Regions from separate parts of the Marinococcus sp. PL1-022 genome, predicted to be linked through region 3. Evidence: predicted binding sites of a transcription regulator. Region 3 holds the regulator's gene; each other region holds the start of a gene.
The links. The regulator LexA, encoded in region 3, represses DNA repair genes until DNA is damaged. The targets are predictions, from matches to a motif close to CGAACATATGTTCG.
Positions count from the first base shown of each region.

Region 1: the regulator LexA is predicted to act here: its motif matches at 5,405-5,418, upstream of recA (recombinase RecA).
Region 2: the regulator LexA is predicted to act here: its motif matches at 3,309-3,322, upstream of SIC45_RS12710 (2OG-Fe dioxygenase family protein).
Region 4: the regulator LexA is predicted to act here: its motif matches at 5,673-5,686, upstream of SIC45_RS14710 (YolD-like family protein).

Region 1 is NZ_JAWXCX010000001.1:1,182,407-1,189,845, reverse strand. Features, by position in the region: gene SIC45_RS06025 (ABC-ATPase domain-containing protein) at 1-902, opposite strand, end outside; gene SIC45_RS06020 (stage V sporulation protein S) at 1,034-1,294, opposite strand; gene SIC45_RS06015 (TIGR00282 family metallophosphoesterase) at 1,395-2,192, opposite strand; gene rny (ribonuclease Y) at 2,256-3,818, opposite strand; gene recA (recombinase RecA) at 4,164-5,249, opposite strand; gene SIC45_RS06000 (DEAD/DEAH box helicase) at 5,510-7,117, opposite strand; gene SIC45_RS05995 (competence/damage-inducible protein A) at 7,101-7,439, opposite strand, start outside.
Region 2 is NZ_JAWXCX010000001.1:2,462,292-2,469,730, forward strand. Features, by position in the region: gene SIC45_RS12690 (DUF1516 family protein) at 1-114, opposite strand, end outside; gene SIC45_RS12695 (DMT family transporter) at 231-548, opposite strand; gene SIC45_RS12700 (multidrug efflux SMR transporter) at 548-889, opposite strand; guanidine-I (ykkC/yxkD leader) riboswitch at 986-1,084, opposite strand; gene SIC45_RS12705 (DNA topoisomerase 3) at 1,116-3,272, opposite strand; gene SIC45_RS12710 (2OG-Fe dioxygenase family protein) at 3,474-4,280, shown strand; gene SIC45_RS12715 (DUF2584 family protein) at 4,328-4,570, opposite strand; gene SIC45_RS12720 (nucleoside hydrolase) at 4,628-5,548, opposite strand; gene SIC45_RS12725 (manganese catalase family protein) at 5,639-6,559, opposite strand; gene SIC45_RS12730 (pyridoxamine 5'-phosphate oxidase family protein) at 6,794-7,222, shown strand; gene SIC45_RS12735 (SDR family oxidoreductase) at 7,267-7,439, opposite strand, start outside.
Region 3 is NZ_JAWXCX010000001.1:1,496,352-1,503,790, forward strand. Features, by position in the region: gene SIC45_RS07625 (hypothetical protein) at 249-476, shown strand; gene SIC45_RS07630 (hypothetical protein) at 599-877, shown strand; gene SIC45_RS07635 (hypothetical protein) at 1,008-1,337, shown strand; gene SIC45_RS07640 (hypothetical protein) at 1,353-1,802, shown strand; gene SIC45_RS07645 (hypothetical protein) at 2,037-2,258, shown strand; gene SIC45_RS07650 (hypothetical protein) at 2,526-2,768, shown strand; gene SIC45_RS07655 (hypothetical protein) at 2,943-3,122, shown strand; gene SIC45_RS07660 (hypothetical protein) at 3,250-3,552, shown strand; gene SIC45_RS07665 (hypothetical protein) at 3,696-3,938, shown strand; gene SIC45_RS07670 (hypothetical protein) at 4,028-4,321, shown strand; gene SIC45_RS07675 (hypothetical protein) at 4,343-4,669, shown strand; gene SIC45_RS07680 (hypothetical protein) at 4,843-5,142, shown strand; gene SIC45_RS07685 (hypothetical protein) at 5,232-5,456, shown strand; gene SIC45_RS07690 (hypothetical protein) at 5,586-5,900, shown strand; gene lexA (transcriptional repressor LexA) at 5,954-6,580, opposite strand; gene SIC45_RS07700 (hypothetical protein) at 6,739-6,981, shown strand; gene SIC45_RS07705 (recombinase family protein) at 7,009-7,439, shown strand, end outside.
Region 4 is NZ_JAWXCX010000001.1:2,876,272-2,883,710, forward strand. Features, by position in the region: gene uvsE (UV DNA damage repair endonuclease UvsE) at 156-1,115, shown strand; gene SIC45_RS14690 (NAD(P)H-quinone oxidoreductase) at 1,155-2,129, opposite strand; gene SIC45_RS14695 (nitric oxide synthase oxygenase) at 2,325-3,416, shown strand; gene aroA (3-phosphoshikimate 1-carboxyvinyltransferase) at 3,512-4,858, opposite strand; gene SIC45_RS14705 (hypothetical protein) at 4,936-5,232, opposite strand; gene SIC45_RS14710 (YolD-like family protein) at 5,301-5,642, opposite strand; gene SIC45_RS14715 (6-phospho-beta-glucosidase) at 5,762-7,090, opposite strand; gene SIC45_RS14720 (glycoside hydrolase family 1 protein) at 7,162-7,439, opposite strand, start outside.

The sequences.
Region 1 (7,439 bases), 310 kb from region 3:
TTCGCGATAAACGGGCTGATGTTGACCCCGGTGACCGAGCGGCCGTCCTCGGCACGGACCTTCACGGCGCTCGGATCGGCAATCACGAATTCACGGCCGTCGCCGGCGCGGTGGTTGTATACGCCGCGCTCAATGGCTTCGAGCAGCGTGCTTTTGCCGTGGTAGCCGCCGCCGACAATGATCGTCACGCCCTTTGGCACCGCCATGCCGGTAACCGGTCCGCCGTGCGGAAGCTCAATAGTCACTTCGCGCTCCTTCGGCGACTGAAACGAAATGACCTCCTTGCCGCTCATCGGGCGGTTGCTGACGCCGCTTGCGCGCGGGAGCACCGAGCCGTTGGCCACAAACGCGATGCAGCCGTGGTCCTGCAGGTAGCGGCGCACGGCCTGCTGCTGGTCGGCAAGCTCGAGCTGGTCGGTCAGCTTCTGCCTGGAGTACTGCTGCACGGCGTGCTGAATCGCCTCCGGCAGCTGTTTGGTGAGCCGCTCAATCGCCTCCTGGCCCTGGATCGTACGCCCACGGGCCGGCAGGTGAATCGACAGCCGGACCTCGAGATGATCCTTCGACAGCTTCACCGCGGTCCGGTCGATCATTTCCTGGCCGGGTCCGTCGATAATAATGCCGGGCTTTCCCTTCTGCTTATTCAGCTCCTGCTGCACGGCAAGCGCGAAAAAATCGATGGCCGCCACCCGGCGCGCGTCGCTTTCCTCGACCTCCGGGCCAAGCTCAAGCGCCTTTCTCGAAAGCGTCACCCGCGCACGGGACGGACTTGCGAACGGGTCGGCCTGCACGTGGTCCATGTGCAGCTGAAAATCCGAAAACTCGTGCGTGCCTTTAATATCGTTGTAGGCTTTGTAGCCTTTTCGGTCGATGCGTTTTAGCGTTTGAATCAGTTGTTTCATTGGTATGCTCCTTTCAATTGTCTGCCGGCATACAAAAAGACGCCGCATGGACGCCTTGCTGTACCACCGGCCGGTGATATGTATAGAATTGCCGGCAGCGCCTGGGCGCCGCCGGATGCGGCGGAAGACGTTTACCTCGGCTCAATAATCAATTTTATCGCCGTTCGTTCTTCGCCGTCAATTTCAATATCGGTAAAAGCGGGAATGCAGACCAGATCGATGCCGCTCGGCGCCACAAATCCCCTGGCAATGGCTATTGCCTTGATGGACTGATTGATCGCGCCGGCCCCGATCGCCTGGATTTCTGCGGCTCCTTTTTCACGAATAACTCCGGCTAAGGCACCTGCGACAGAATTTGGAGTAGATTTAGCGGATACTTTTAATACTTCCATTTCTAGTACCTCCCTGCGTAGGATCAATGGTAACGCCATTGTATTAGGCATAATTCATGAAAGAAGGGACATATTCCTGCTTTTTGCTCAATATTCTTTTTTATTCGAAGAATGGGTGGGCTTCGTCAATGCGGATACGTTCAATCGTTGTCGCTTTTCCGGTTTTCGGATCCGCTTTCACAACGACTCCATTTAACTGTTCCCGCCCCTCGGCCACTTCAAACTTGGTGGGCAGATTCGTCTGAAACTTTCGTATGATCGCTTCGCGCTCCATGCCGAGAATACCGTCGCTCGGGCCGGTCATGCCCGCGTCGCATAAAAAGGCGGTCCCACCGTCGAGGATCCGGTCGTCGGCGGTCTGCACGTGGGTGTGGGTACCGACAACGGCGCTCACCCGGCCGCTTAAAAACCAGCCCATCGCCTGTTTTTCGCTTGTCGTTTCCGCGTGAAAGTCCACGAAAATAAAGTTCGTACGTGCCGAGGCCTCCGTGACAAGCTCATCGGCCTTCTGGAACGGATCGTCGTTCGGATTGCCCATAAACGTCCGCCCGATCAGGTTAATGACTGCCACCTCCTGGTCGTTGATGCGCAGGTATTTGATCCCTTCCCCGGGCACGCCCGCCGGATAGTTGGCCGGCCGGATCATCATTTTGGCCTCGTCAATGAATTCGAAAATATTTTTGTTATCCCACGTATGGTTGCCCATCGTAATCACCTGAGCTCCTGCCTGGAGCAGCTGCTTGTAAATCTTTTCGGTGATGCCTTTACCGTGGGCGGCGTTTTCGCCGTTCATGATCGTGACCGTCGGCTGGTACCTGCGCTTCAGGCGCGGCAGGTACTCCTCCACCATGTTCCGTCCCGGGGATCCGACGATGTCGCCGATAAATAAAAATTTCATGTCTGTGACTTCCTTTCTTCGCGTGTGGGCGCATAAAAAAATAAAGCGGTGGCGTTCACCGCTTTATTTCGCATAATCTACTGCCCGGGTCTCCCGTATCACCGTTACACGGATATGGCCCGGATAATCCAATTCACTTTCAATCCGTTTTGTGATGTCCCTTGCCAGCTGCGGTGCCAGCTGATCGTCCACCACATCCGGCTTCACCATAATCCGCACCTCGCGTCCGGCCTGAATGGCGAAGGTTTTTTCGACCCCTTTGAAGGATTCCGAAATTTCTTCGAGCCGTTCCAGGCGGCGGATGTACGTTTCAAGCGTTTCCCTGCGTGCTCCCGGCCGTGCCGCGGACAGCGCGTCTGCGGCAGCGACGAGGGAAGCAATCACGGAGGTTGCTTCGGTATCCCCGTGGTGGGAAGCAATACTGTTGACGACGACCTCGTGCTCTTTGTATTTCCTGCCAAGCTCGACGCCGATTTCCACGTGGCTTCCTTCGACTTCATGGTCGATGGCCTTCCCGAGGTCATGAAGCAGTCCGGCGCGGCGGGCCAACTGTTCGTCTTCCCCGAGTTCGGCAGCCATCAGCGCGGTCAAATGCGCCACTTCCATCGAGTGCTTCAGCACGTTTTGGCCGTAGCTTGTCCGGAAGTGAAGGCGTCCGAGAATCTTCATGAGATCCGGATGCAGCCCGTGGATGCCCATTTCAAACGTTGCTTCTTCGCCGTATTCGCGGATGAACTCATCCACTTCCCGGCGTGCTTTTTCGACCATTTCCTCGATACGTGCCGGATGAATGCGGCCGTCCTGCACGAGGCGTTCAAGCGCAATGCGCGCCACCTCGCGGCGGATCGGATCGAAGCCGGAGAGAATGACGGCTTCCGGGGTATCATCGATGATAAGATCAATACCGGTTAACGTTTCAAGCGCCCGAATGTTGCGTCCTTCACGGCCGATGATCCGCCCTTTCATTTCATCGTTTGGCAGGTTCACCACAGACACCGTCGTTTCGGCGACATGGTCGGCAGCGCAGCGCTGCAGGGCCAGGGATAAAATATTCTTCGCTTTTTTGTTGGCTTCTTGTTTGGCCTCTTCTGTGCGTTCCTTGATCAGAAGCGCCGTTTCGTGTTCCATTTCCTGTTCGGTTTCGCGGCGGATCAGCTCTCTTGCATCCTCCCGCGACATGCCGGAAACACGTTCAAGTTCCTCCTGTTGTCTGGCGAGAATCTCCTCCACTTTGCTGTTATTTTCCTCAACCTGTTGTTGTTTTTCGTAGAGAGACTCCTCTCTGCGCTCCAAGGATTCTTCCTTTTTGTCCAACGTCTCACTTTTACGGTCAAGGCTCTCTTCCTTCTGCATCAAGCGGTTTTCTTGTTTTTGAACTTCATTTCTTCGTTCATTCAGAGTACTCTCTGCTTCTGCCCGAATTTGATGTGCTTCGTCTTTAGCTTCCAACCGCGATTCTTTTAAGATTGTCTCTGCCTGCCGCTCAGCTTCTTTCACAATCTGGCCGGCTTCGTGCTCGGCGCTTTTGAATTTCGCTTCGGCAATCGCTTTTCGGACAAAATATCCAATCAAACCAACTATCAATGCACCGATAACAAGCAAAATGGAGATGATTGCAGTGTTCATACATGTCACCTCCTCTTGCTATCTGATTGTTCACTTTCGGTTGTTGCGAAAGTTGCATTGATGATTCTTTTTCGTGTCCGCATTGTTCTGCTTGCGAATTAATACGCTCATCGAAGTGCGGAACAAAACAAACGTTCCACTTCTTTATTGTATCTTTACCGCCGGGCGCTGTCAAGAAAGCTCACCGGCAGGAATCCCTGTTTTTATGGGGATTGACACCGTTTTCTTTTCTCCCGGGCCCCGGCGTTCTCTGCCCGCCCGGCAGGCGTTCCGTGCCCTGCTGCTTTCCCCAGACCTATTTCTGCACGAAAAAAGGCGCCGGAATTCCGGCGCCTCGGCAATGCTTTAACGATTCGTATCTGCTGTTTCTTCCTCTTCGGCAAGCAGCCCGGATTCTGCCGGAGCTTCCGGCTCTTCCTCTGGCTCTTCCGGTTCGGACTGGATGTCGTCGAGCTTGTAGTGGTCGCGAATTTTCCGTTCAATCGCCGCGGCCGTTGCTTCATTTTCCTTCAGGAACTGCTTCGAGTTTTCCCGTCCCTGTCCAAGACGTTCGCCTTCGTAGGAGTACCATGCGCCGCTTTTAAGCACGATGTCGAGCTCGGCACCGATATCAAGAATGGAGCCCTCGCGCGAAATGCCTTCCCCGTACATGATATCCACTTCCGCCTGACGGAACGGCGGTGCTACTTTGTTTTTCACTACTTTGATTCTCGTTTTGTTACCGACCATTTCGTTGCCCTGTTTGAGCGTTTCCGCCCGGCGCACTTCAAGACGCACCGAGGAGTAGAATTTCAGCGCACGGCCGCCGGGAGTCGTTTCCGGGCTGCCAAACATGACGCCGACCTTCTCACGGATCTGGTTGATGAACATGGCGATCGAGTTCGATTTGCTGATCGCCCCGGACAGCTTCCGCAGGGCCTGGGACATCAGGCGTGCCTGCAGGCCGACGTGGCTGTCGCCCATTTCGCCTTCAATCTCCGCCTTCGGCACGAGGGCTGCCACGGAGTCAATGACAAGAATATCGATCGCGCCGCTTCGTACAAGTGCTTCGGCGATTTCAAGCGCCTGTTCGCCCGTGTCCGGCTGGGAAAGAATCAGGTCATCAATGTTGACGCCAAGCGCCCGGGCATAGCTTGGATCAAGAGCGTGCTCCGCGTCGATAAAGGCTGCCGTGCCCCCGTCGCGCTGGGCCGCGGCAATGGCGTGCAGGGCCACAGTCGTTTTACCGGAGGATTCCGGACCGTAAATTTCCACAACACGTCCGCGCGGATAGCCGCCGACCCCAAGGGCAATATCTACGGCCAGGGCGCCGGTGGAAATGGTGGAAATGCGGCGGTCAGTCTGGTCGCCTAGCTTCATGATCGATCCTTTGCCAAACTGTTTTTCGATGCGGCTCAGTGCTTGATCCAATGCGGCTTTTCTTTCGTTCATCTTATCTCTCCTTCAAGGATATATACTATTAAACAGATACTCTCTTCCCCACGAAGAGCGTATCCATACATGCCTGCTGTTATTCAGGAAGCGTTCCCGCTGTTTTCCTGCTTTCTACATTATATCTTTTTTTGTTCGATTTGCCAACAGATATGCGAACATTTATTCGTGTTTTTTCCATACCCCCGAAACCTCCTGCCGCTGACAGGCTGACGGTAAAAAAACTCTTCAGCGGCGGCTGCCGCTGAAGAGCGAACGGATTACTGAGACTGGCGCTGCGTGTTCCGGTTCGGACGGGCCGGGCGGGGCTTCGCCGGCTCGAGGTTCACGCGCGTGCCGTTGATGCGAGCGTGCCGGAGGGCTTCGTACACAAACGGCGCGCTGTCCTGCGGTACTTCCACAAAGGTAAATTTATCAAAAATATCAATCTTGCCGATCGACTTGCCGGGAATGCCGACAGCGTTCGAAATTTCCTCGATCAGTATTTTCGGCGTCATGTTCACATTGCGGCCGACATTGATAAAGAATCTTGTCATGCCGCGGGCGCCGCCGGTTTCACCGAAGCCGCTGCTTTCGTCGGATTCGCTCACCGTGGCGGCAAAGTTCAGCTTCATCAGCGAGCGGACCACATCCTTCGGATCATACTCGTTGAGAAGCTCGTCCGTAATTTCATTAAAGAGGCTGAGCTCCGACTCCTCCTCCATCTGCGAGGCAATCTGACGTTTCCACGCCTCCTGCTGCTTTTCCACCACTTCTTCGATGGTCGGCACCCGGTGCGACGGAATGTACATTTTGATTTCGGACTCGATCGAACGCAGATGCTTCATTTCGCGAGGCGTGACAAGCGTCAGTGCTTCGCCCTTGCGTCCGGCTCTGCCTGTGCGGCCGATGCGGTGCACGTAGCTTTCCGGATCCTGCGGAATGTCGTAGTTGATCACGTGTGTGACGTTCTGCACGTCAATACCGCGCGCAGCCACGTCTGTGGCGACGAGAAATTCGATCGCACCGGTGCGGAATTTGTTCATAACGGCGTCGCGGTGCTGCTGGGTCAGGTCCCCGTGCAGCCCGTCTGCGAGGTAGCCGCGGGCCTGCAGAATTTCGGTCAGATCTGCCACACCTTTTTTCGTCCGGCAGAAAATAATGCCAAGGTCCGGATCGCGCGCGTCCAGAATCCGGCAGAGCGAATCCTGCTTGTTGCGCTCGAGCACCTTAAAGTAGGACTGCTCGATATTTGGCGCCGTCACTTCACTTTTGTTGATCGATACTGTGACCGGATCCACCATGTATTTTTTCGACAGCTTGCGGATTGCCGGCGGCATCGTCGCCGAGAACAACAGCGTCTGCCGGTCGACGTTCACCTGCTTTAAAATTGCTTCAATGTCCTCCACAAAGCCCATGTCAAGCATTTCGTCCGCTTCGTCAAGCACCACGGTATTTACCTTGTCGAGGTGCAGAGTTTTGCGGCGGAGATGATCCTGCACCCGGCCCGGCGTACCGATGACAATCTGTACGCCCTGCTTGAGTGCTTTAATCTGATGGCCAATCGACTGGCCGCCGTAAATCGGCAGCGAACGGATGTTTAAATGCTTGGAGAGCTTCTGGATTTCCGAGGAAACCTGAATGGCAAGCTCGCGGGTCGGAGTAATGATAATCGACTGCACGTGCGGCTCCTCGGTTACTTTATTTAAAATCGGAATGCCAAACGCTGCCGTTTTGCCGGTACCGGTCTGTGCCTGTCCGATCAGATCCTTCTGCTCGAGGGCGTCTGGAATCGCTTTTTCCTGTACCGGGGACGGCTCTTCAAAGCCCATCTCCCGTACAGCCTGCTTTAATTCGTCCTTCATTTGAAAATCATTGAATGTTGTCATTTTCTACCACCTTTTCTTTCCATAACAATCGGCACCCTTCATATAAAGCCATAAAGCGGACACGATCCCTGGTGCCGGCGATGTGAATTTGTTTTGAGATCGTTCCGTGCGGTCCGGAAACTCCGATCCAGACGAGTCCGGGCTCTTTACCCTCATCGCGGTCCGGCCCGGCGACACCGGTAAAGGAAATACCGACGTCGGTGCTGAATTTCTCTTTTACCTTTTCGGCCATCGCTTCTGCGCAGGCTGCGCTCACAGCGCCCTCCTCGTCAAGCAGCGGCCGGTCAATGCCGAGAATGTGCTCTTTGGCTGCTTTGGAATA
Region 2 (7,439 bases), 970 kb from region 3:
CTCAATCATCATTGTCACTTTTTGTTTCGGAAACAGGTAGCTGATCAAAAAGAATATAATCAAAAATGCCCACGAACCTGAATGTGCCTCATACAAAATACTTTGAAGATCCATATGTTTTCCTCCTTTCATTTTTCATTGCTTTTCAGCTCCAAATGCTTCACCTGAGTGTAACTATAATCAAAATAAAGCCTGTGCTCAAGCCATAAAAGCTTTTGTTTTTGAACGTTTTATGGCGCTATCAGCTTCAGGCCCACCACAGAAGCAAGGATCACCGCAATACTTATAAGCCGGCCTGTGTTTGCCGGCTCTTTGTACCAAAGCATGCCAAACAGTGCGCTGCCTGCTGCCCCTATTCCTGTCCAGACAGCGTAGGCAGTCCCCATCGGGAGCGTCTGCATCGCAAGGGAAAGGAGAAAAAAGCTTGCTCCAAACCCGGCAGCAATTAAAAGCAGCGGCCAAATGACCCGCTTTTGGATCCATTCATTAATCATCGAAACACCAATCATCTCAAAAATACCCGCACCGATCAAATACAGCCATGTCATCACTGTCTAATGCTCCCTTCATTTGCTTTGGCACGCCCGGAGGCTGTATGAAGCCCGGCGATGCCTCCAATCAGCATGAAAATAAAGACCAGCTTGATCCATTCGAACGGCTGGCCGAAAAAGATCATATCAAGAACCGTCGTTCCGATGGTCCCAATACCGACAAAGGCCAAGTATGATGTTCCTACCGGCAGGTGTTCGCCCGCCCGGATTAAAAAGAGAAAGCTCAGTACGATAGCCACAAGCGTTCCGGCCCATTCCCATCCGGCCGAGGCGTGCTTCAAGCCCACGACCCAGAGAATTTCAAATGCTGCCGCTGCCGCGACGTTGATCCATCCCATTACAATCCCTCCTTGCCGGTGCTTTCTTAATTATTTCCCGGAAATATTCATTACAGCTTTAACCGCGAAAAAACCCGGGAAGTCTTCGCAGCGAAGATCTCCCGGGTTTTTATCCCTCCGTGTCGCAAACTATTCGTCTGCGGGTTTTCTCTTGGACCAGACCGGCAATGCCGCGGAACCCTAGAAAACATTCTGCCTCACAGTATATCAAATTTCCGGATATTGTCTACGACGAGGCATTGTCTTTAGCTGGAAACACAAATTCCACGCCATTTTCTTTACGTTTTAATTTGGCGTCAAACGGCTTTTTGCCTTTAAATCCTTTAATCACCTGAGTTTCCCCTTTTTCACACAGCTTTTTAACCTGCGCCTGGGTAATTCTTTTCTTCAATAACGTTTTCGGGACGGTGAATTTGCAGCCATTCGCATATTCACTGCAGCCGTAAAAGGACTTCCTCTCCATCAGCTGTCCCTTTTGGCATACGGGACAGAGGGCAATTGGCTCTGCACGCTGCGGCTGTTTTTTGGAGGAGGCGACCTGATCCGGCTTCGTCTGCATATTCGTTATGCCTGCCGGCGCTTCTTCCACCAGTTTTTTCGTGAAAGCCTCCGTCTGCTTTAAAAAGGCTTCCTTATTCGCTTCCCCGCTGCCGATCTGCTTCAAAAAGGCTTCCCACTTCGCGGTGAGCAGCGGCTTGGACAAAAGCGTTCCCTCCACTACTTCGCAAAGTGCCCGGCCCTTGGCGGTCACTTCCACAATGTTCTTTTGAATCCGGATATATTCCTGCTTTTGCAGCGTCTGAATAATGGTGCTGCGCGTCGCTTCAGTCCCAAGGCCTTCCGTCTCCTGCAATACTTTTTTAGACGTTTCATCATCCTCGATCCATTTGCCGCAGGACTTCATCATGTTGATCAGCTGTCCTTCGGTGTAAGGCTTGGGCGGCTGGGTTTCCTTTTCAGCCGCCTGGACGTATGCCTTAACCTGCTCTTTTTCGGCTAGTGGAGGAAGAGTGTTGTCCTCCTGGTCTTTCTTCTTCCTGGGCGCCGGAAAGAGCTCCTTCCAGCCCAGCTGCCGGTCCACCCGGCCTTTGCTTTCAAAAATAAGCCCATGGACGTCCGTTTCCACCGTCGTTTCTTCGTATACGTAGTTTCGGTGAAACATCGCGAGCACGCTGTTCATGACTTCTTTATACACCTGCTGCTGGGCCCGGTTCAGCTTTTCAAGCTGAGTCTGGCTCAGCACTTTTTTAGTCGGAATGATCGCATGGTGCTCCTGGACTTTGCTTCCGTCTACAAACCGCTTTGAGGGTGTGGTGGACGCCGGCTCGAAGGAGGTGTTCATGCACTCCTGCATCCGGGAGAGATTTCCTTTTAAGTAGTTAAATTCCCCTGACGTGATGTGGCGGGTGTCCGTTCTCGGATAGGAAACAGCTTTTAACGGTTCGTCATACAGGCTCTGCACCGTTTTCAGCACAGCCGACGGACTCATTTTATACTTCTTGTTCATCGTCGTCTGCAGACTCGAGAGCGAATGAAGGAGCGGGGGCTTTTCCTGCTTCTCCTCTTTTTTTACGCTCCTAACCGTGCCTTCGGTATCCTTTTTCAGTCCGTGCTCCTTCCAGATCCGGAGCACCTCTTCCTTTGAGCCGAAGCGCTTTTTATACTTTCCTTTATACTCTCCTGCTTCCGCCCGGAAGGTTCCTTCAAGGTCCCAGTAAGGCTCGGGCACAAACGCTTCAATTTCCTTCTGCCGATCGTAAATAAGCTTGAGTGTCGGCGTCTGGACCCTGCCGACGCTGAACACTTCATTGATGCCCTTCTGCTTTAACAGCAGCGTATACAGACGGCTCGCATTCATGCCGACAATCCAGTCGGAAAACTGGCGGGCCCGTGCCTCCTCGTAAAGAGGGAGATAGTCTGCGCCTTCCCGGAGCTGCTCGAACCCTTTATACACTTCCTCCTTTTCGAGGCTGTTGATCCAAAGGCGCCGGGTTGGTTTATGGGACGTTTTCGTATAGTCGATAACGCTGCGCGCAATGTTCTCGCCTTCCCGGTCGCAGTCGGTCGCAATAATAATGCTGTCGGCTTCCTGCAGCATCTGTTTGACAATCTTCAGCTGCTTGAATGCCCTGGGGTTAGGCTTGAAGCGGAAATGGGCGGGAAGCATCGGGAGGGTATCGAGCGACCATTTTTTCCAGGAGGACTCGTAATCGGCCGGGGCCCGGAGCTCGAGCAGATGGCCAAACCCCCAGGTAAGCACCGCCCCGTCCGGAAACAGGCTGCACGGCTTCAGCCGCATATACCCATCTTTTTTTTCCTGTATTTGAAACGCGGCTGCGTAGGCTTTTGCCTGGGACGGCTTCTCCGCTAGGATAACTGGCATAAGAAATTCCTCTCTTCGCTGATTTCTTTGAATTCAAGAACATTTGTTCTTTAATTATAATGAATCTGTCACAAAAACGAAAGATGGAGCCCGGCTTTCATATACTCAACTTCGGCCGCGCGTGATACACTAGCATTTGTGAAAACAATGGAAGGATGCTTCCACTCGAAGAAACCACCATTCGGGAGGAGAAATAGACAAATGAAGCCTTTAAAACAGCAGGGATACGAATATTACGATTTAGCCGATATCCTGCATGACAGCTACAGCGAAGCCGATCTTGCTGCTCTCACCGCCGCCTTTGACGACCTTCCGGCCGATGACTATGCCCCGGATCTGAACCGCTACCGGCAGTATGGCCGTGCCGTTATTTTTCCCGGCACCCACCGGATCGAATGGCTGCCGGAAACGGTTAAAAACGGTAAAAGCTACTACGATTATTTCCAGGGGTCGTTCAACCCGGAATACCCGGACGCGAGCCGCCGCTTTCCTGCCATTCCCGAAAACGTCAGGCACAACCGGCTGCTTGAAGCGCTGATCGCCTTTAATTTCCGCCAGACATTCTGGACACGCGAGGATGCGCTGATGCCATTTCATGCAGGAGTCCACTTTGTGAAGCTGCACGTTGAATCCGGTGAGGACGAAGCTTTTTCTTCGCCAAATACGCTGCATCAGGACGGCGAGCCGTTCACATTTGCGCACCTGATCCGCCGGCGCAATATCGAAGGCGCACGGAACGTCATTTCTGTTCCGGAGGTTCGCGGGCAGATGCCGGAGGAGGTTGACAAGGAAAAAATTACTGATTCCTTTTACATGACCCGCCCGCTTGAATCCTACGGGGTGTATGATCCACTGGTCACTCATTACGTCGGCTCCGTACGCAAAGGCCCGGAGGACGGGCCCGGAGAGCGCTCAGCCATCTTAATTGACTACCAGCCTACTGTCGTTGCCAACCCGGATGAGATCCGAAGCATGCACGGTGATACAGACAATATGGATTATGTATAAACCGAACCCCCGGCGCAGCACGCGTCGGGGGTTCACTATTTGTCTGCTTAGTTGACCGAGGTTAGGGACACAAGCTCATATTCAATTGTGGTGCGGTGGGATTCCCATTCCACCCGGTGTATAACCGCCTTGCCAAACGGCACCTTTTCGGCGAAGGTGTGAATGGGAAGCGGGTGATCAAGCGGAAACATTTGATAATTATCTTTGATCAGCCGGAAATTTTTTTCATCGAGGCGCTCGGCCTGTTTATTCGTAATAATTTCCCAGTTCATTTCTACAGAAAAACCCATATGCGTCCCTCCTGCTCCCTTGTCTCTTTAATTATAACGCTTACTTTTCTATTTCCATTATGGCAGATTTTTAAGCGATTGTACGATTAAATCCCAAAATTTATCATTATCGACTTCCACTGCGACCTGCACCGGCCCGTCAGCAGCGGAAGCATCAATGACCGTTTCTCCGTACGTATGCTTTCCCGCAGTTTCCACCTTTACCTCGGCTGATTCAAATGTAAACAGGGACGGCTCCAGGCACACTGCCACCGCGCACGGATCATGAACCGGCGGGAGCGCGAGATGAAAACGCTCCTGGTAGGCACGCTGGAAGTGATCAAGCAGTTCATACGTAAACTGGGCCGCCATTGTTGGTATCTCTTTAATCCGTTCCACCACAGCCTCGGATGATAACGCCTGATGAGTGACATCGAGGCCGCACATCGTGATTGGGATGCCGCTTGAAAAAACGATTTCTGCTGCTTCTGCATCTGCATAAATATTAAACTCTGCCGCAGGTGTCCAGTTGCCAAACGTGCCGCCTCCCATAACCGACAGGCGGCGAATACGACCAGCGGCCTTCGGATTTTTACGGCATAGCATGGCAATATTGGTGAGCGGGCCGGTCGCAATAACGGTAATCTCTTCCTCTGAATGAAGCAGCAGCTCTTCCATTACGTCCACTGCATGTCTTTCCTCCACCTTATGTGTCGGCGCCGGAAGCTCTGGTCCATCCAGACCGGACTCACCGTGGATAGAAGGAGCGTGCTCCGCCTTGCGGACCAGGGGCCTTCCTGCTCCTTCCGCCACCGGTACTCCCTTAAGGCCTGCGGTATCAGCAGCCACTAAAGCATTTCTTGTTGTTTTTCCTATATCTGCATTGCCTGAAACGGTCGTTACAGCCCGGATATCCATATCCGGATGCCCCGCTGCAAGAAATAAAGCGATGACATCGTCGTGTCCCGGGTCCATATCCATAATTACTGGTATTTTCATCTGCTGCTTCCTTTCTTTCTAAGACTGTATGTTTATTCAAACCAAAAGCACCGCCGGCCGGCGGTGCTTTCATGCTTCGGACTCCGATGTTTAAAGTCCTGCTTCGTAGTTCAATTTTTTCGCCATTTCCCGGAACTGCTGCTCGTCAAATCCCGGGGCGAATTCCTCCGGAATATGGTCGAGGTTCGGAATTTCTCCGCCCTCCGGCGTCGGCATGTCGCTGACTACCTCGAGTTCGCCCGGTGGCCCAACCGGTGTCGGTCCGTTCCAGATCCGGTCAAGCATGGTGTAATCATTATCACTGAAACGATAGAGCTTACGGTGTGCGCCCTTCGCTTCGTATTTGTGGGCATGATCATATTTACTGTTATCAAGGTCCGGCACCGGAAGCATTTTCGTTACGTCCACGCCTGTTAATTTCTCCAGCGCTTTGGCATAGGCCACTACATGCACACCGCCGCGCACAAGCAGGTATCCGCAGAGTTCACGGGCGGTTTCATTGTCTGTCATCTGGTACACCCTCATTTTATGCGTTCTGGCTCCGCACTCGAGGTAAAAATTGTGAAGCAGATCGTTGACCAGGTTGCCGCTTGTAAAGACATTGTCTCCTGTCCACGGTGCTCCCATCGAATCCTTCGGTACAGAGTTCTGCCCGGCAAAAATAAAGCTTTGCGGATTTCTTGAATCCATGGCTTCACTGAGCGGTGTGCTGTCCGGATTGGCCGGGTCCTGGCCGCTTTGGCTTGTTGAACCCTGCAGGCATAAATTTATTGTATTGGCAACCAGCTCTACGTGTCCGAGTTCCTCGGCTGTGATGCTTGCGACTAAATCATAAAATGGTCTTAGCTGTTTTTTGCTGCGGAAATTAAACGACTGGAATAAATAGTTATTAAGCGTTGACAGTTCACCGAATTTTCCACCTAAAAGCTCCTGTACGACGTTGGCTGAGTTCGCGTCTGGGTTACTGGGCGTTGGGAGGTCGATTTGCAGTTTGTCAATTCTCTTAAACACAATGATTCCTCCTATAGGTTTAAATTCGTATTCCGCAAGCAAAATACACTTACCTATTTCCGTTCTTCCTTTTAAGCAAACACTAAATGTTTGTCTATTAACAATATTCATTCTTTTTATACAATTTGTATTATTTTCGAAAAATCCTGTTTCTCCGGCTTTGAAACCATGTTTAAAAGTTCGGGGCGGCAGGAATAATGATAATTAGTTTCACTACGAAAGGAAGGTTTATCCATGGATAAAAACGAAGCAAAGAGACATGCACAAGATATCATCGACAGCAACAAGGTAGGCGTCCTTGCCACGATTGAAGGCAACAAGCCCCACTCCCGCTATATGACGTTTTACAATGACAATTTCACTCTTCTTACGCCGACAAGCAGCAAAACCCATAAGGCGGAAGAAATCGAGAAGAATTCCAATGTGCATATTCTGCTTGGATACGACGGTGAAGGCTATGGAGACGCTTTTGTTGAAATTTCCGGCAAAGCAGTAATCCGCCATGATCAGGAAACCAAGGAAAAGGTTTGGACTGACAGTGTGCAGTCCTGGCTTGGCTCCCCGGACAATCCCGACTATATTGTCCTCGAAATCCAGCCGGATTCTATCCGCCTGATGAACTCCAAAGGAGATACTCCCGAGGAAATCGACTTTTCTTCTTAAGCAAATAAAAGTCCCCGCCGGTACGCATGCCGGCGGGGATTATTTTATAAAGCCTTCCAGGCCTCGTGAATATCCTTATCTCCTGCAAGCAGCTCGACGGTCTGCCCGCGGGCGTTTTCAATATCCAGGGCGGCGATCATCGTGCGTGCCACGTCTTCTCTGGATATATCTCTTTTTTCGGGATTGGAAAGCTTTTCTGCGAGCTCTATTTTTCCTG
Region 3 (7,439 bases):
TGGGGTTAACTGTTTACTTCTAGGTTATAAGCGGAGTTTCCTGTTTTCGAGGGTGAAAATTTCCCTTTGGCTGCTTAAAGCAGAAGATGGCCGGGAATGAAATCCAACAGCGTATTATTGAAGAGGGCTTTTCATTTAATAAATAATATGATTATGTTAACTGCTGGGCAGAAAAAGGATTACCCCGGCAGTAAAAGCGGGTAAAAGGGATTAACGGTGATGAAACGTATGATAAAGGAGGAAAGGCCGTGAATAAAAAGCAGAAAAAGCAGCTGGACAAACTGATTGTCGACTATCTGAAGGACCGGGGAAAATCCCATGAACTGAAGGTGGCAGACGAGCTGTCAGAGCGGTTTGAAGGAAAGCTGCATGCAGCCACAGTGCTTGTGAGAATCGACCGAATGAAAAAAAGCAACGAGCTGCGGCATGAGGCGAAAGCTGTCCATGACACGATCGTCTGGGCTAAAAAACTGTAGTTTCCTTTATAAAAAATGAGGATCCTGGTTTTTAATCCGCCCGGAACAGGGAAAGACGGGTATAGGAAGAACGGCAGGCTAACGCTTCTCTGCCGCACAGCACACGGAGGAGGACACCGGGAATGGAAAAACTGGAATTTCAATTTATAACATGTGATAAACGGGGAGAAATCCCGATAGAAAGCGGTATATTGACGATTGAAGACGATAATACCTGGCAGGCGGAATTAATTAATTTCACCGGAGGCATGGAGCTGTTTTCGGATCAGGGCAACGAGTTCCGCATTAAGGACAACAGCCTGGCGGAGTATGAAGGAACAGGCAGGGCGTCGAAAGCAGGCGACGAAGAGTCGGAAGGAAATATTATTATCAAAGGCCAGGGGAAAATTAGCAAGTACTAATAAAGCATCCCGCGTGGGGTGCTTTTTCAATGAGCATGCCGGCCAAAGCGGCCGGAAAGAGACAATCTAAAGAAATGTGAAGACCCGGGATACTAACCAGCAGCATAAAACGTTTCTACAGGAGGTAAACATGTCATTTCGAGATTCCATAGGAAAAAATGTTAGAATCGCTCTCGCGGATGTAGCCAAGGAGGATAAAGTACTGCAGTTGATTTTGGCGCCTAAGACAATGGAAAAGTTTATTATCGTCAAAATTGATTCCATCGATGAGATGGGCATATGGATCGAACATGAAATCGAAGCCGAGCTTGATGAAGATGAAGACGGGGAAAAGCTGCTGCAGACGCAGCGCGAGAAAAAGTTCGTCCGGTCAAAATTCCTCATCAAGTGGCACTACATCGAAGGGGCCTACGCGCCGCTCGATGATGATGTGAATAGCAAAATGAAATTCCTGCGATAAAGGGAGGGGTCTTACATGGACAATTGGATTCATCAGTTATCAAGCACGGCCCGCCAGAATAAAAAACAGGCGTCCACCGTGGAAGAGGAAAAGCAGATGGAAAGCATACGTGCCTGCTCGGAGGAGCTGACAGGCATGTTTGATGAATTAATGGGGACCATTAACGGACGGTCAGATTTAAAAGTAGAAAAGGTAAAAAGCAACAAGCACGTAAAATATTTTTACGGCGTTTCGGAGCTTATTATTGAATCCGGTGAGATTTTCACCCGTAAAGGCTTTCTGGAAATGAACTTTAAGATTCGTATTAACGACTCTGCCTATAACGTCAGCGACGTCCGGCCGCGCAGTGCTTACCTGAAGGACTTAAACTCGTGCCGATGGGAAACGGAAACGGGCACTGTATTTAATGAAGAACAGGCATCAATATTATTTAAACAGGCGCTTCTTCCCTATATTGAAGAATAAAAGCAACAGATGCAGTCCGGAAACATTCCGGGCTGTTTTTATGGATTTTAAAATTGTAGTTAATTATATACAAAAAATTAAATTGTGCAGTGTTTCTTAAAAGATACACACGATATACAGCGGTAAAAATATAAACCGGGTTAAAAAGAACCGGAAAATAAATTTCGTAATTCGAAAAATAATAGTACTTTATTACTTGGAATTGAAGTATCATTAAAGAGAGGGGGCTAAGCGATGGCTGTCGTGTATGTCAACCGTCACGTCCGTTATGTGCAGGTGCTGTTAAGCGATGAGGGGAGTCTTTTGCACTGTTTAACGTGGGAGAGCGATGAGGGATTTGTATTTGACATACATGCTCTTGATGACAGCTCGTTTTCCCCGAAGTACGACCGGATCTATATGCCATTTGACCAGGAAACGATGACGCTCCATGGAAACACTTATATTTTGTATTAGCAATAGCCAGGGGGAAATAAATCAGGGGATACGCCGGGGTGTCGGGTATCCTTTGTATTTTTACATATACATTTTTGCGCTACGGATAACTGTTGTCGTGTATGCATTTTGTTGATGGATTTATGTTTATTTTTATATACAATAGCATCACTTCTGTTGGAAAGGAGTTTTATCATTTTAGCAGGGCCTGCATGTTTACTGCGGCAGGCTGCGGCTCGTTCCTATACAATAGGGCGTAGGAGTGTTATGCTTTGAGCGGAACAGAAGTTGAAAGGAGCATGCGCTATCTCTCAATTTTCTTACGTGATCGATGAAGAAGGAAATGAAGTTTTCGTAGGGACAGAAGAAGACATCAAGGAAAAATTCCCGGCAAGAAAAAAACATATTTTTAATACCGAAGAGGAGCTGCTGAAGGGCATACGGGAGTTCCGGGAAAATGAACGAATTATTTCGGTAGTAAGTGATCTGCCGGTCTTAAATGAGCACTGGAAAGATAAGGACAATATGTAAAAACCGGACATGCTTATGGTGCACGGGAGTAGGCGGACATTTTATATTACGCAGGTGCGGACCGGACTTTTTCCAGAAAGTCCGGTTTTTTTATTAGATAGAAAACTTTTAAAAGCGCTGGCGTAGTATAATGAACAAAGTACCTCCCAGTCTTTGTCAGAGAGGAAGATGATGATGAACAAGAAAAGAAACACCGCTTGGCTGCTGGTGCCGCTGCTGCTTCTGCAGGCCTGGTGGCTTTACCGGGAAGCAGAAAAGCAGGGAAAAGCAAAATGGAAATGGGGCCTTTGGGGATTAACGCAGTTTCCGACCCCGGCAGTCGCTTTTTATGTCATTCACAAATGGAAGGAGTGACCCGGGCCTTCTGCCCGGCCGCTGCTTTTCCGAGGTTTCAAATCGTCTCCCGGGTGTAATAGGATAAAAAGAAGCCGGTGATTCTGCCGGCACGTGCAGCACCTATTAGAGTGAAGGGGCGACAAAAATGAAACAGGAAACCCAGGAAATTAACGAAATTGTACTCGACGAATCGGAGCTTCGGTTTGATTCTGCGTACTTGTATCTCGAAACGTCCGATCCGGACCGGATTGGGGAAAGTGCCTGGACCATAGTCATTTATAATGCGGAGCAGGAATTTTCCGGGGAGTTTACGAGCCGAAACAGCATAAGCATCCGGATCAAAACCGAAGAAGCAGAGTATCAGGGACTCGTTCAATTCAAAAACATTGAAGGCAGCGAGAAGAAGCACTGCCACCTCGACGGTCTCGATGAACTCGTGCAGATATAAAGCAGGACTGAAGAACGGGCGGCAGCTGAAGCTGGCGCCTGTTTTTGTATGCTGGGAAGCTGGCATCCGAACGTTTAATACACGTGAATTCGGGGATTATAGCTGTGAAAAGATGCTCCACGATGGAGAAAGGAGAGAAAGCCATGAGTCCGAGAAAAGAAGCGATGGCCCAGCTCGCCGGAAGAGTCGAGCGCGGGGAAATCGGGGCCAAATGGTCGCCGGCAGATGAAATCGAACAGGACCGTTTTCAGGAGCTTGCGGAGCACGGATACGTGACGTATGACGATGCCTCCGGAGAGAAAGATCAGGCGGTTTACAGCGGCATCGCGATTACAAAAGAAGGCCGCGAGCTTTATGAAGAATATAAGCGGCAGGTGGACGAATAGAAATTAATGTACCAAGCAGGCGGTTTTAAACAAGCCGCCTTTTTTTAAAGAATGAAGCCAAAAGAAATAACGACACCCAGGAGGACGCAATGCCGACATTAGCACTTGAATCCGTTAAAACAATCTCCACAAATGAAATTATTCATGTAAATGAAGGGAAGCTGCAGGCAGGTGACGGGCCGCTGGAGCGCTGGACCGTCACCATTACAGACTGCGAAAACGAGAAATTTTTCCATCAGGCGTTCGACAGTGCTTCCCCTGCACTGGATCTGTATTTTTACACCCGGGAGGGATTTCAGTTTGGCGGTCAGGTGTATATTACCCGGGTGGATCAGGAAAGCATCGAGCTCGAAGGGAGCAGCGCGCTCCAGGAACAGTCGTAATTGGATGAAAGGAGGATGACTATGGCACAGGAACCGGGTTTTTCCGAGGAGGGGCTGAAAGGCTACCGCGTACGTCCGATCCATTTTGCCGGAGAATCAGTCGAAGTGTATCAGGAGGAAGAGCTGGTGCTGCTCGTCCAGGTAACCACCTCGGCGATGGCAGCCGAAGCCAGTTTAAAGGAAGAAAACGTGCCGGAATGGCTGTGGAATATCGGTATGGACTATCTGGAGCAGGAAGAGCCGACGGAAAGAAAGCGTCTCGTCATCACCGTTCAGGACGTGACCGACGGAGAATTAAACAAAACGTACGACAATTTATTGAGAGAGTTCGAAGCGCCCTCCAGCTGAGAGGGTGCTTTTTGTTTCTATTTATATAGAAGAAACAGGCTGATTGCTTTTTGGGCAGCAGGCGTTGAGAGAAACGGCTTTCACCGGGTACGAAGGGAAATTCTTTCTGAAAAAAACGGGCGGGTGTCTTCTCGAACAGCATAAACTGTGGTATAAATAAGTGGAGGGGGTGGATGACAGTGGCTTTAGTGGAATTCAAATGCAGAACGCAGCCGCAGGTGACGTATAGCAGTGACGGTCATGAAATTCATTACAAGGTGATTGAATACGCCGATGGCTATGAAGTGGTGCTTCATTCGATGAGTGATTTTCAGCCGGCCGATGAAAAACTGTTATTTCATCAGGGAAGTCAGGTCATTCACGCCAAAGAGCATACTTACGTATTAGATACCTGCGATTGTGTGTACAGCGGTGAATCCGATGAAACGATCGATCATTCGATCTGTCACAAACCGTATTCTAAATCCATGTAAACGCTAAGCGGAGCTTTCCTTCCCGGGAGGCTCTTTTTTGTGGCGGGCACAGGTGAAAAAAATTACGGAAAACAGAAAGGGGCATACTAATGCTGCATTTTGAAAAGAAGGATCTTCACAATTTAAACCACGCGGAGGCGCCGTATGTATCCATTTACCAATACGGAAAAACGGACATCAGCAGCCACCCGTCCGACAGCAGCCGGGTGGGGCTCTCCAAGAAGGGCATGATGAAGCTGATGAGCTACTGGATCGAGGAAGGCAATCTTGATGATAACGACAAGCAGCAGATTAAAGAATGGCTTGACCAGTAGCCTTTCAGGAGGTGTGGAAGAAATTCGGGTTTAGCAGCAGAGGTGCAGGGAAAAGGAATCACAATTCACCAATAGAAAAACGAACTTCGGGCATGGATCAGTCCTGAAGTCGTTAAAGGGGGAAGAGTGATGGCACGCCTGCTTGACTTTTACCACGGATCGTATGAAGGCAGCCCGGGAGAGTCTGAACATTTTAATGGACCGGTGCTTCACATTTTTGAACGTGAACGATTGCTGCTGTCGATGCAGATTACGGCAGAGGCGCTTCAAAAAAACGAACTGGATGTAGATATGACAACGGTGTATGAGTGGCTCTGGCTCCGGGGGCTCGAATTTATTGAACGGGAACACATTACGTCAGCCACGGTAGTGGTAATTACTGATCGGGATATTCGAAAAGACAAAATTGTTACGGAATACCGGACGCTTGCTGCACGGGCATAATATAGAACAGGCCGCCTGCTTTTTAAAAATTGCAGGCGGCCTGTTTTGTGTGATTAAAAGATGGTGCGGAAAACGCCGGTGACTCTGCCGAGTATCGTACAGTTTTCTAAAATAATCGGATCCATGGTGGCATTTTCAGGCTGCAGCCGGATAAAGTTTTCTTCTTTATAAAACCGTTTAACCGTTGCTTCCATTTCATCGGTCATAGCGACAATGATATCGCCGTTATCGGCGGTCTGCTGTTTTTGCACAACAACAAGATCCCCGTCAAAAATCCCGGCCTCAATCATGCTGTCGCCCTGGATGGTAAGCATGTATACCTGCTCTTCATCGGTCACCATGCGCTCTGGAAGAGGGATGTATTCTTCGACATTTTCCACCGCAGTAATAGGTTCCCCGGCCGTTACTTTACCAATGACCGGCACGTATACGGCTTTGCTTTCGTGGATCGGCTCACTGCCCTGGTCCTCAAGCTCAAGCACTTCAATCGCCCGTGGCTTTGTCGGGTCGCGGCGGATTAAATTTTTATTTTCAAGGCGGGCGAGGTGCCCGTGAACCGTAGAACTCGAAGCGAGTCCGACAGCTTCCCCGATCTCCCGTACCGAAGGCGGATAGCCTTTTTCTTTTACTTCTTCTTTTATATAATCAAGAATTTGCTGCTGGCGCTTGGATAGCTTCATCTCCGCACCTCCTTTTGAGGAATTTTTCTGAATAAAGTATAGCATGAGGGGAACAAAAACGCAAACACCCGTTCTAATATTTTTGTTGACGGGAACAGGTATTCTGGTATACTGGATGAATATAAGAACATACATTCTCATTCAGGGGGAACATGCACATGAATAAACTCAAAGCTTTTACTTTCACGGACTGGACCATGCTGGCCTTGTTTGCATTTGCACTTTTATTTCTGGTATATTCAGCGGACGCTTCGATCACGCCGGAAACGCTGGACGACACGGAAGCAGACCGTCCGGCAGAAATCGTCTATGAGCAGGAGCATCCGGTTTTAAAGGACAGGATAGGCTATCAGGAAGAGCCGTGGGAACGAACGGTTACATTTGACGCTCCCGAACAGTAAAACACGAACAGAAAGGATCACTGAGACATGAAAACCTGCATCATTTACGCCCGGGTAAGTACGGAAAAAGAAGAACAGCAGTCCTCGCTTGCCAGGCAGCAGGAGGAGCTGGAGGCTCTTGCTGCAGCGAATGGCTGGACGGTGCAGCAGACCGTAACGGAGCAGGAGAGCAGCTATTCCGTGGAACGGGACGGGCTTCTCCGTGTGTTTGAGCTCCTTGATGACACGAGCGCGGATACACTGCTGATTACCGATGACACGAGGCTTGGTCGTGGAAATGCCAAAATCGCCGTGCTCCATGAACTGCAGAAAAGGGGCACCTCCATCTATACAGTGAAGGATAACGGGGAGCTCGAAATTGCGGACACCGACCATATGATTATGGAGATTTTGTCGATCGTGGAAGAGCATCAGCGCCGGCTGCATAATTTTAAAATCAAACGGGGGATGCAGCGGGC
Region 4 (7,439 bases), 1.4 Mb from region 3:
TAAATTGAACGTTTTTATTATTATCGTTTAAACTATTTTATAATATTCGTTCAATTAATTCACGATTTATTTTTCATGTTCCTTTCTTTGAAGACTACGGCCGCTGATTTTTGGGTATGTGTAACAAAGATCTGAAATTGGAGGCATTATGTATGATGACTTTACGACTCGGATACGTATCTCAGGCTCTCGCTCTCTGGAACGCTTCTCCGGGAAAAACAATGACACTGACGCGCTGGCAGAAGATGGATCCCGAAAGCCGCGAGAATAAGCTGCGGGAGGTCACCCGTTTAAATCTGGAGCATACGATCCGCATGCTTCATTACAATATCGCCCACGACATTCCGTTGTACCGGTTTTCTTCCTCGCTTGCGCCTCTTGCCACTCATGACGAGGCCGCCTGGGATTACATAACGCCTTTTACGGATTTATACAAGGAAATCGGCAGACTTGTGCGGGAGCACAATATCCGCCCGAGCTTTCACCCGAACCAGTTCACGCTATTTACAAGCGACAAGCCTAATGTCACCACCAATGCCGTGCAGGACATGGAGTACCACTACCATATACTTGAAGCGATGGGCCTTGAACAGAGGGCGTGGATCAACCTGCACGTCGGGGGAGCCTACGGCGATAAAAAAGCGGCTGTGGCACGGTTTCACGAAAACCTTCAGCAGCTGCCCGAAAAAATTAAGGCACGGATGACGCTCGAAAATGATGATAAGACGTACACAGCAGGCGACGTGCTCGCTGTCTGTGAACGGGAAAACATTCCAATGATGTTTGATTATCATCACTTCGAGGCCAACCATTCCGATGATGAACGTCTGGAGGAGCTGCTGCCCCGGTTTATTAATACATGGGCCCATACCGACAGCCGGCCGAAAATCCATCTTTCCTCGCCGAAATCACCCGAGGCCTTCCGCAGCCATGCCGATTACGTGGATCCGGAGTTTAATCTTCCGTTTCTGCAGGCCTTAAAACAGATCGGCGAGCCTATTGACGGGATGATTGAAGCAAAGCAGAAGGACTACGCGCTGCTGCAGCTTGTCGAAGACCTGGCTTCGCGGCGGAACGTGACAAGGACCGGCGGGGCAGAGCTCCAATGGAAATAAAGAGCCATAAAAAAGAGCCTGAACCCAGGCTCTTTTTTTCTACCATTCCAATATGATTTTTCCGATGTTTTTATTGTCCTGCATATGCCGGTGCGCATCCGCGATTTTTTCAAATGAAAACACCGTGTCTACGATAGGACGAATGGAGCCGTCCTCAAGGTGCGACATCGCATGCTTCACAAAATCCCTGCTCAGCTCGGCTTTATATTCGTCGCTCCGCGGCGTAAGAAGCGTCCCGGTCAGCTGCACGCGCTTCATTAACAGCTTCATCAGGTTCACGTTCGGTACGTTCGCCCCGCCAAGCACGCCAATCAACACCCATCGGCCGTCAGTCTGAATGCTTTTCAGGTTCTGTTCCCAGTAGGAGGCCCCGACAAAATCCAAAATCACATTTACGCCTTTATCATCGGTAGCCGCAAGCACCTCTTCCTCAAAATTCTGTTCTTTATAGTTAATGCAGACATCTGCACCGAGCTTTTGGGTGAATGCCAGCTTTTCTGCTGATCCGGCGGTGGTAAGGACACGGGCTGACGAAAGCTTGCTGGCCAGCTGAATGGCCGCTGTGCCTACACCGCTTCCCCCGGCATGAACCAGGACAGATTCATGCTGATTCAGGTGCCCGATCCAATAGAGCGTCTGGTAGGCCGTTAAGAATACCTCCGGAACGGCCGCTGCTTCGGCATACGTGAACGCCTCCGGTATCCTCATCACCCGGTCGGCCCGCATAACAGCATATTCTGCGTAGCCGCCGCCATTCACGAGCCCCATTACCCGGTCGCCCGGCGAAAACGGGTTCTCAGTGCCTGCTTCTTCCACCACGCCAGCCACTTCAATGCCGAGCACCGGGTTTTCGATGTATCCGGCCTTGCCCTCCCGGTTTAAAATGTCGGTCCGGTTCACGGCTGCTGCTTTTACCCTGATCAGCACCTCGTCCATCTCCGGCTTCGGAGCCTCACGATCCTGAATCTGCAGTACCTCCGGTCCGCCGGTTTCTGTAGTAATTACTGCCTTCATTGCTATCACTCACTTCCCTTTATCTTTCGTTTCCAGTATTCGCTTCCTTGCAGAACCTGTCAACTCGTACATTTATCTGTCATTGCCACAGTTGTTTATTTCCCGGGAAATAGCTTTTTTAAGAGTAATTTTTCGATAACGGAAGATAATACCTTTATACTGAAAAAAAAGCAAAAACTGAGGTGCAGACAAATCATGACCAATGTAGAAGCATTAAAACAGGATGCATATGCATTTTTAGAGCAGTATTACCGGGAAACAGGCCAGCCACTGGCCGTTTTTGAGGAACGCTGGGAAAACGTAGAGCAGGAGATTGAAGCTTCCGGGCACTATGAGCATATGTTTGAAGAATTGTCATTCGGAGCGAAGGTCTCCTGGCGCAACAGCAACCGCTGTATCGGGCGTTTTTTCTGGAAAAGCCTGCAGGTTATCGACTGCCGGGACGTGCGTACCGAAGAGCAGGCAGTCGAAGCGCTCCGCCACCATATCCGCTACGCAGAAAACGACGGCAAAATTATTCCCACGATCTCTGTATTTCCTTCGGTCAAAAACGGGAAGGAGCGGATGCGCATATGGAACTACCAGCTGATCCGCTACGCCGGCTACGAGCGGGACGGGGAAATCATTGGCGACCCACAGTCTGTTGCTTTCACAAAGTACTGTGAATCACTGGGATGGAAGGGCGAAAAAACATCCTTTGACCTTCTTCCCCTGGTCGTTCAGGTAAACGAAGGTGCTCCCCAGTGGTTTCCGTTGAAAACCGAAGAAGTACTAGAAGTTCCGATTAACCATCCGGATAGCGATGCTTTTTCCACGCTCGGTTTAAAATGGTACGCCGTGCCGATTGTTTCGGATATGAAAATGGAAATCGGCGGCATCACGTATACGGCCGCTCCGTTTAACGGCTGGTACATGGAAACGGAAATTGGCGCCCGGAATCTCGCAGACGAGGACCGCTACAATATGCTCCCGCAGGCTGCAGACGTGCTTGGCATCGACCGGACGTACGCGGGAAGTTTATGGAAGGACCGGGCGCTTGTCGAGATGAACCGCGCCGTGCTGCATTCGTATAAAAAAGCAGGCGTCAGCATGGTGGATCATCACACGGCCGCCTCGCAGTTCAGACGGTTTGAGCAGCAGGAGCAAAAAGCAGGCCGGGAAGTAACCGGTGACTGGACGTGGCTGATCCCGCCGGTATCGCCGGCCGCTACTCATATCTTTCACAGCTCCTACCGCAATATCATGCACACGCCGAATTTCTTTTACCAGCAGCATCCTTATAAATAATGATACAAGAAGCAGGTGGAGCCTGCCGAAAGCTTGCCGCATCATAATTTCTGCGCTAAAAGCCCCCTCCTAAAAAATGGAGAGGGCTTCTTTTTTTATGAAAATTTCACCGGTACACCGGCTGCTTCAAACAAATCATAGAAGGTCGGACACGTTTTCGACACGCATCCCGGATCTTCAATATAGATTCCGGGCACCTTCGCTCCAATCAGCGAAAGGGCCATAGCCACCCGGTGATCATCGTAGGAATGAAGTGACACGCCAACCGGCGTCCCCGGGTATATTTTCAGACCGTCCGAGTATTCATCCACCCGGATGCCCATTTTCTGAAGCTCTGTGCACGCTGCGTGAATGCGGTCTGATTCGTGATGACGAATATGCTCCACTTCCCGGACCGTAATCGGGGCATCGGCAAACGGAGCCAAAGCAGCAACGGTCAGCGTCTGATCGGACATTTCCTTCATGCTGAGCTCAAATCCGCCCGAAAGCTGTTCCGGACCTGTGACTTCAATGTAGGTGTCACCCTTTTCCACGCGGCAGCCCATTTTTTCGAACACATTCACCATTCCTATATCCGGCTGATTGGTGTCCATTGTTAAATTATTAATACGGACCGTTCCGGCCGTGAGTGCCGCCAGTGCCATAAAATAACTGGCTGTCGACGCATCTGCTTCAAGCGCCATGCTACGGCCCTGAAAGCTCTTTGCCGGCACCTGCATGTCAGTTAAATCCTCGTTGTACGTAACCGGCACCCCGAACTGATTCATTAAATCGAGCGTAATGTGTACATAGGCGTGCTGCACGATGTAATCCGGAATCCGGATACGCAGGCCTTCCTCTGTATAGGCACCCGTCAGCAGCAGGCCGCTGATAAACTGGCTCGATAATTTGCCGGAAATGGTCACTTCTTTACCGGGGAGCCCGCCCGCATGAACTTCAAGCGGATAAAACCCTTTTTTATCTATGTAATGAACATCGGCTCCGAGCGTTTCCAGGGCTTCCATTAACGGCTCCACCGGACGTTCACTCATTCGTTTGCTCGCTTCCACCCTGTAAACTCCGCTACCGGCTGCTGCAAGCGGCCCCGGAAGGAAACGGGCCGTAGTACCGGCTGCTCCTATGTAAAGCTCTGCGTCCTCCTCCGGCCACCGGCCCCCGCATCCGTGGATCGTCACCGTATCGCCCTCCACTTCGGACTTCACGCCGAGCGCACGCAGAGCGCCAAGGCACCAGTACGAGTCATCGCTTTTTAAAATGCCTGAAAGGGTGGAGGTGCCTTCCGCCAGTGCTGCCATAATCAGGGCCCGATTCGTAAAGCTTTTGCTTCCAGGCACCGTCAAAGAGGTCTGAATCGATCCCGGCGAAACTGGGGAAACGTGTACTTTGTCTACATCTGTTAATGATGCCCACGGCGAGCGGGCCCGAAAATCTGGTGTACTCATTAAACATCCGTCCTCTGCATCGTTTTCTACATTACACCATGAACCAGTATTGCGCGCAACCAGCGTTTTTTGAAGATTTACACTACACCGGTAAGTGCCGGGCTGACCATAAACCAGAGCAGAAGCACCGCCATAATAATCCAACCGCTCAGCTTCATCCATCCCGGCTCACTGCGCGAAAAAGCAATCATGCTCATGAATGCACTGAGCGCAAGCAGCAGAATGCCGATCGTCAGCAGCGACCCAAATAATGGCACAAAGGGACTGCTGTCGGGAAGAGAAAATACGGCAGACACAATGATAGATACAGCAATCAGCCCGACACCTCCCAGGGAAGACGTTAAGGAAATTCTGCTGAATTTTTTGTCCTTCATTTCATTCGCTCCCTTTTGGGTTCTTTTCTTGCCTTTCTTTCCCTCAGGTATATTTTAAAAACATGCTTTTACGTCTCCAGGTCCATAATGTCCTGCACACCGATATGCCGGACGTCCCCGCCTGCTTCTATTTTAATTGTTTTGTTCAGCTCGTCCAGATGCAGAATTTTTCCGGTCATCTTTATTTCTGCATAAGGATCAAACACATGAAGCGTTACTTCCACTCCAGCCGCCGCAGCTTCGTGAAGGCGGTGGGAAAACTCCTCAAGCTGCTGCTCGTCCCAGAGGGGCCTGAATTTCATCCGGTCCTCTTTTTGGTGACGCAGCCACATTTCCCGGTGCTCCGGCAGAATCATCCGGCTGGATTCCCATCGCATATTCGACCCCGGGGTTAATTTGTTTTCTTTCATCCGTAACGCCCCCTTTCGCTTTAGTATACACGAACATTTGTTCTTTTTGTGGTTTATTTTAAAATTTGGCAAAATTTTTCTAACAAAAAGGCCTCCTGATTTAGGAGACCTTCTTTGTTTTAAGCCTTTTCTGTCTGGAAAAACTGCGGCAGATGCTCCCGATGGGCTTCGAGCATGTCATCGAGCATCTGTTTTGCTTTTGTGTCAGACGGAACGAGAGGATTAATAGTCATCGCCAGAAGAGCCGTCCCGTAGTTTCCCGTCACCGCTGCTTCAGCAGTTACCCGTTCAAACGACTTGATCTGCTGCACGAGTCCCTGGACTGCCACCGGAAGCTCTCCGACAGCCACGGGCCTCGGACCGTCCTTTGTGATAACGGAGCTGATTTCCACCGCCGACTCCGCCGGGATCCCTGCAATGGCACCGCGGTTTCTCGTATTAACCGGCTGGATGTCCCGGGTGTCATTGTATATCGAGTTGATCAGGCTGCAGGCCGCTTCGCTGTAATAAGCCCCGCCGCGCTGCTCCAGCTGCTCCGGCTTCGACCGGAGTGTTTCATCGCCGTAGAGGGCAAAAAGCTCCTCCTCCACCCCCTGTACGACCTCCGCACGGGTGCCGGTTTCCTGGGCTGCCGCCTGTTCCTCGGCCAGCATTTCTTCTGTTTTATAGTAATACCGGTGATACGGGCAGGGAAGCACCTTCAGAGCCCGTATGAAATCCGGCTCCCATCCGAGCGCTGCGATATTTTTCATCGTGGAGGCATTCGCCGGATCTGCCACCGCTTCAAGCGCCTGCTGTTTTACATCTTCACCGTCGAGATAAATGTTCAGCCCGTACACCATATGGTTCAGTCCGGCAAAATCAATACGGACACGGCTGCCCTCTACTCCAAGCGCTTCGGCCACACCCATCTGCATTCCCACCGGCACGTTGCAGAGACCGACAATGCGTTCATGATTCGTATAGCGCAGCACCGCTTCTGTCACCATGCCGGCCGGGTTTGTAAAGTTTACAAGCCACGCGTCCGGACACAGCCGCTCGATGTCATGCACAATGTCAATAATAACCGGAATGGTCCGCAGTCCTTTAAACAGCCCGCCCGGTCCATTCGTCTCCTGACCGATCACGCCGTAGGAGAGCGGAATCCGCTCGTCCTTCGCCCGCGCTTCAAGCATACCAACCCGAAACTGAGTGGTGACAAAATCCGCTCCCGGCAGTGCTTCCTCCCGGCTGTAGGAAAGATGCACGGTCATATCGACACCTGCTTCGGCTGCCATACGCTGGGCGAGCTTTCCCACGATCTCCAGCTTTTCTTTTCCTTCCGGAATATCTACGAGCCACAGCTCCTTCACCGGCAGTTCGTGATGTCTTTTAATAAAGCCCTCCACGAGCTCCGGCGTATAGCTCGAGCCCCCGCCGATCGTTACAATCTTAATGCCTTTCTTCATCGTCTCACTCCTTTTTCTGCGTGTATTTATACAGACCAGGCCGTCTGCAGATAGACAGACGGCCCGCAATGCTATTTTTCAAATCCGTTATTTTTGCTAACATCAGTGATCCAGTACGCACTCTTTTTCGGCGTGCGTTCCTGCGTATCGATATTGACGGAAAAATAGCCGTAGCGATTTTTGTAGGCGTTCGCCCAGGACCAGTTATCGATAAATGACCAGAGATGGTATCCTTTGGCGTTCGCGCCTTCTTCGATGGCCCGGTGCAGCCATTCGAGATGGTCCTGAATGAACTCAATGCGGTAATCATCCTGAATCATGCCGTCTTCCATAAATCTGGCTTCGTCCT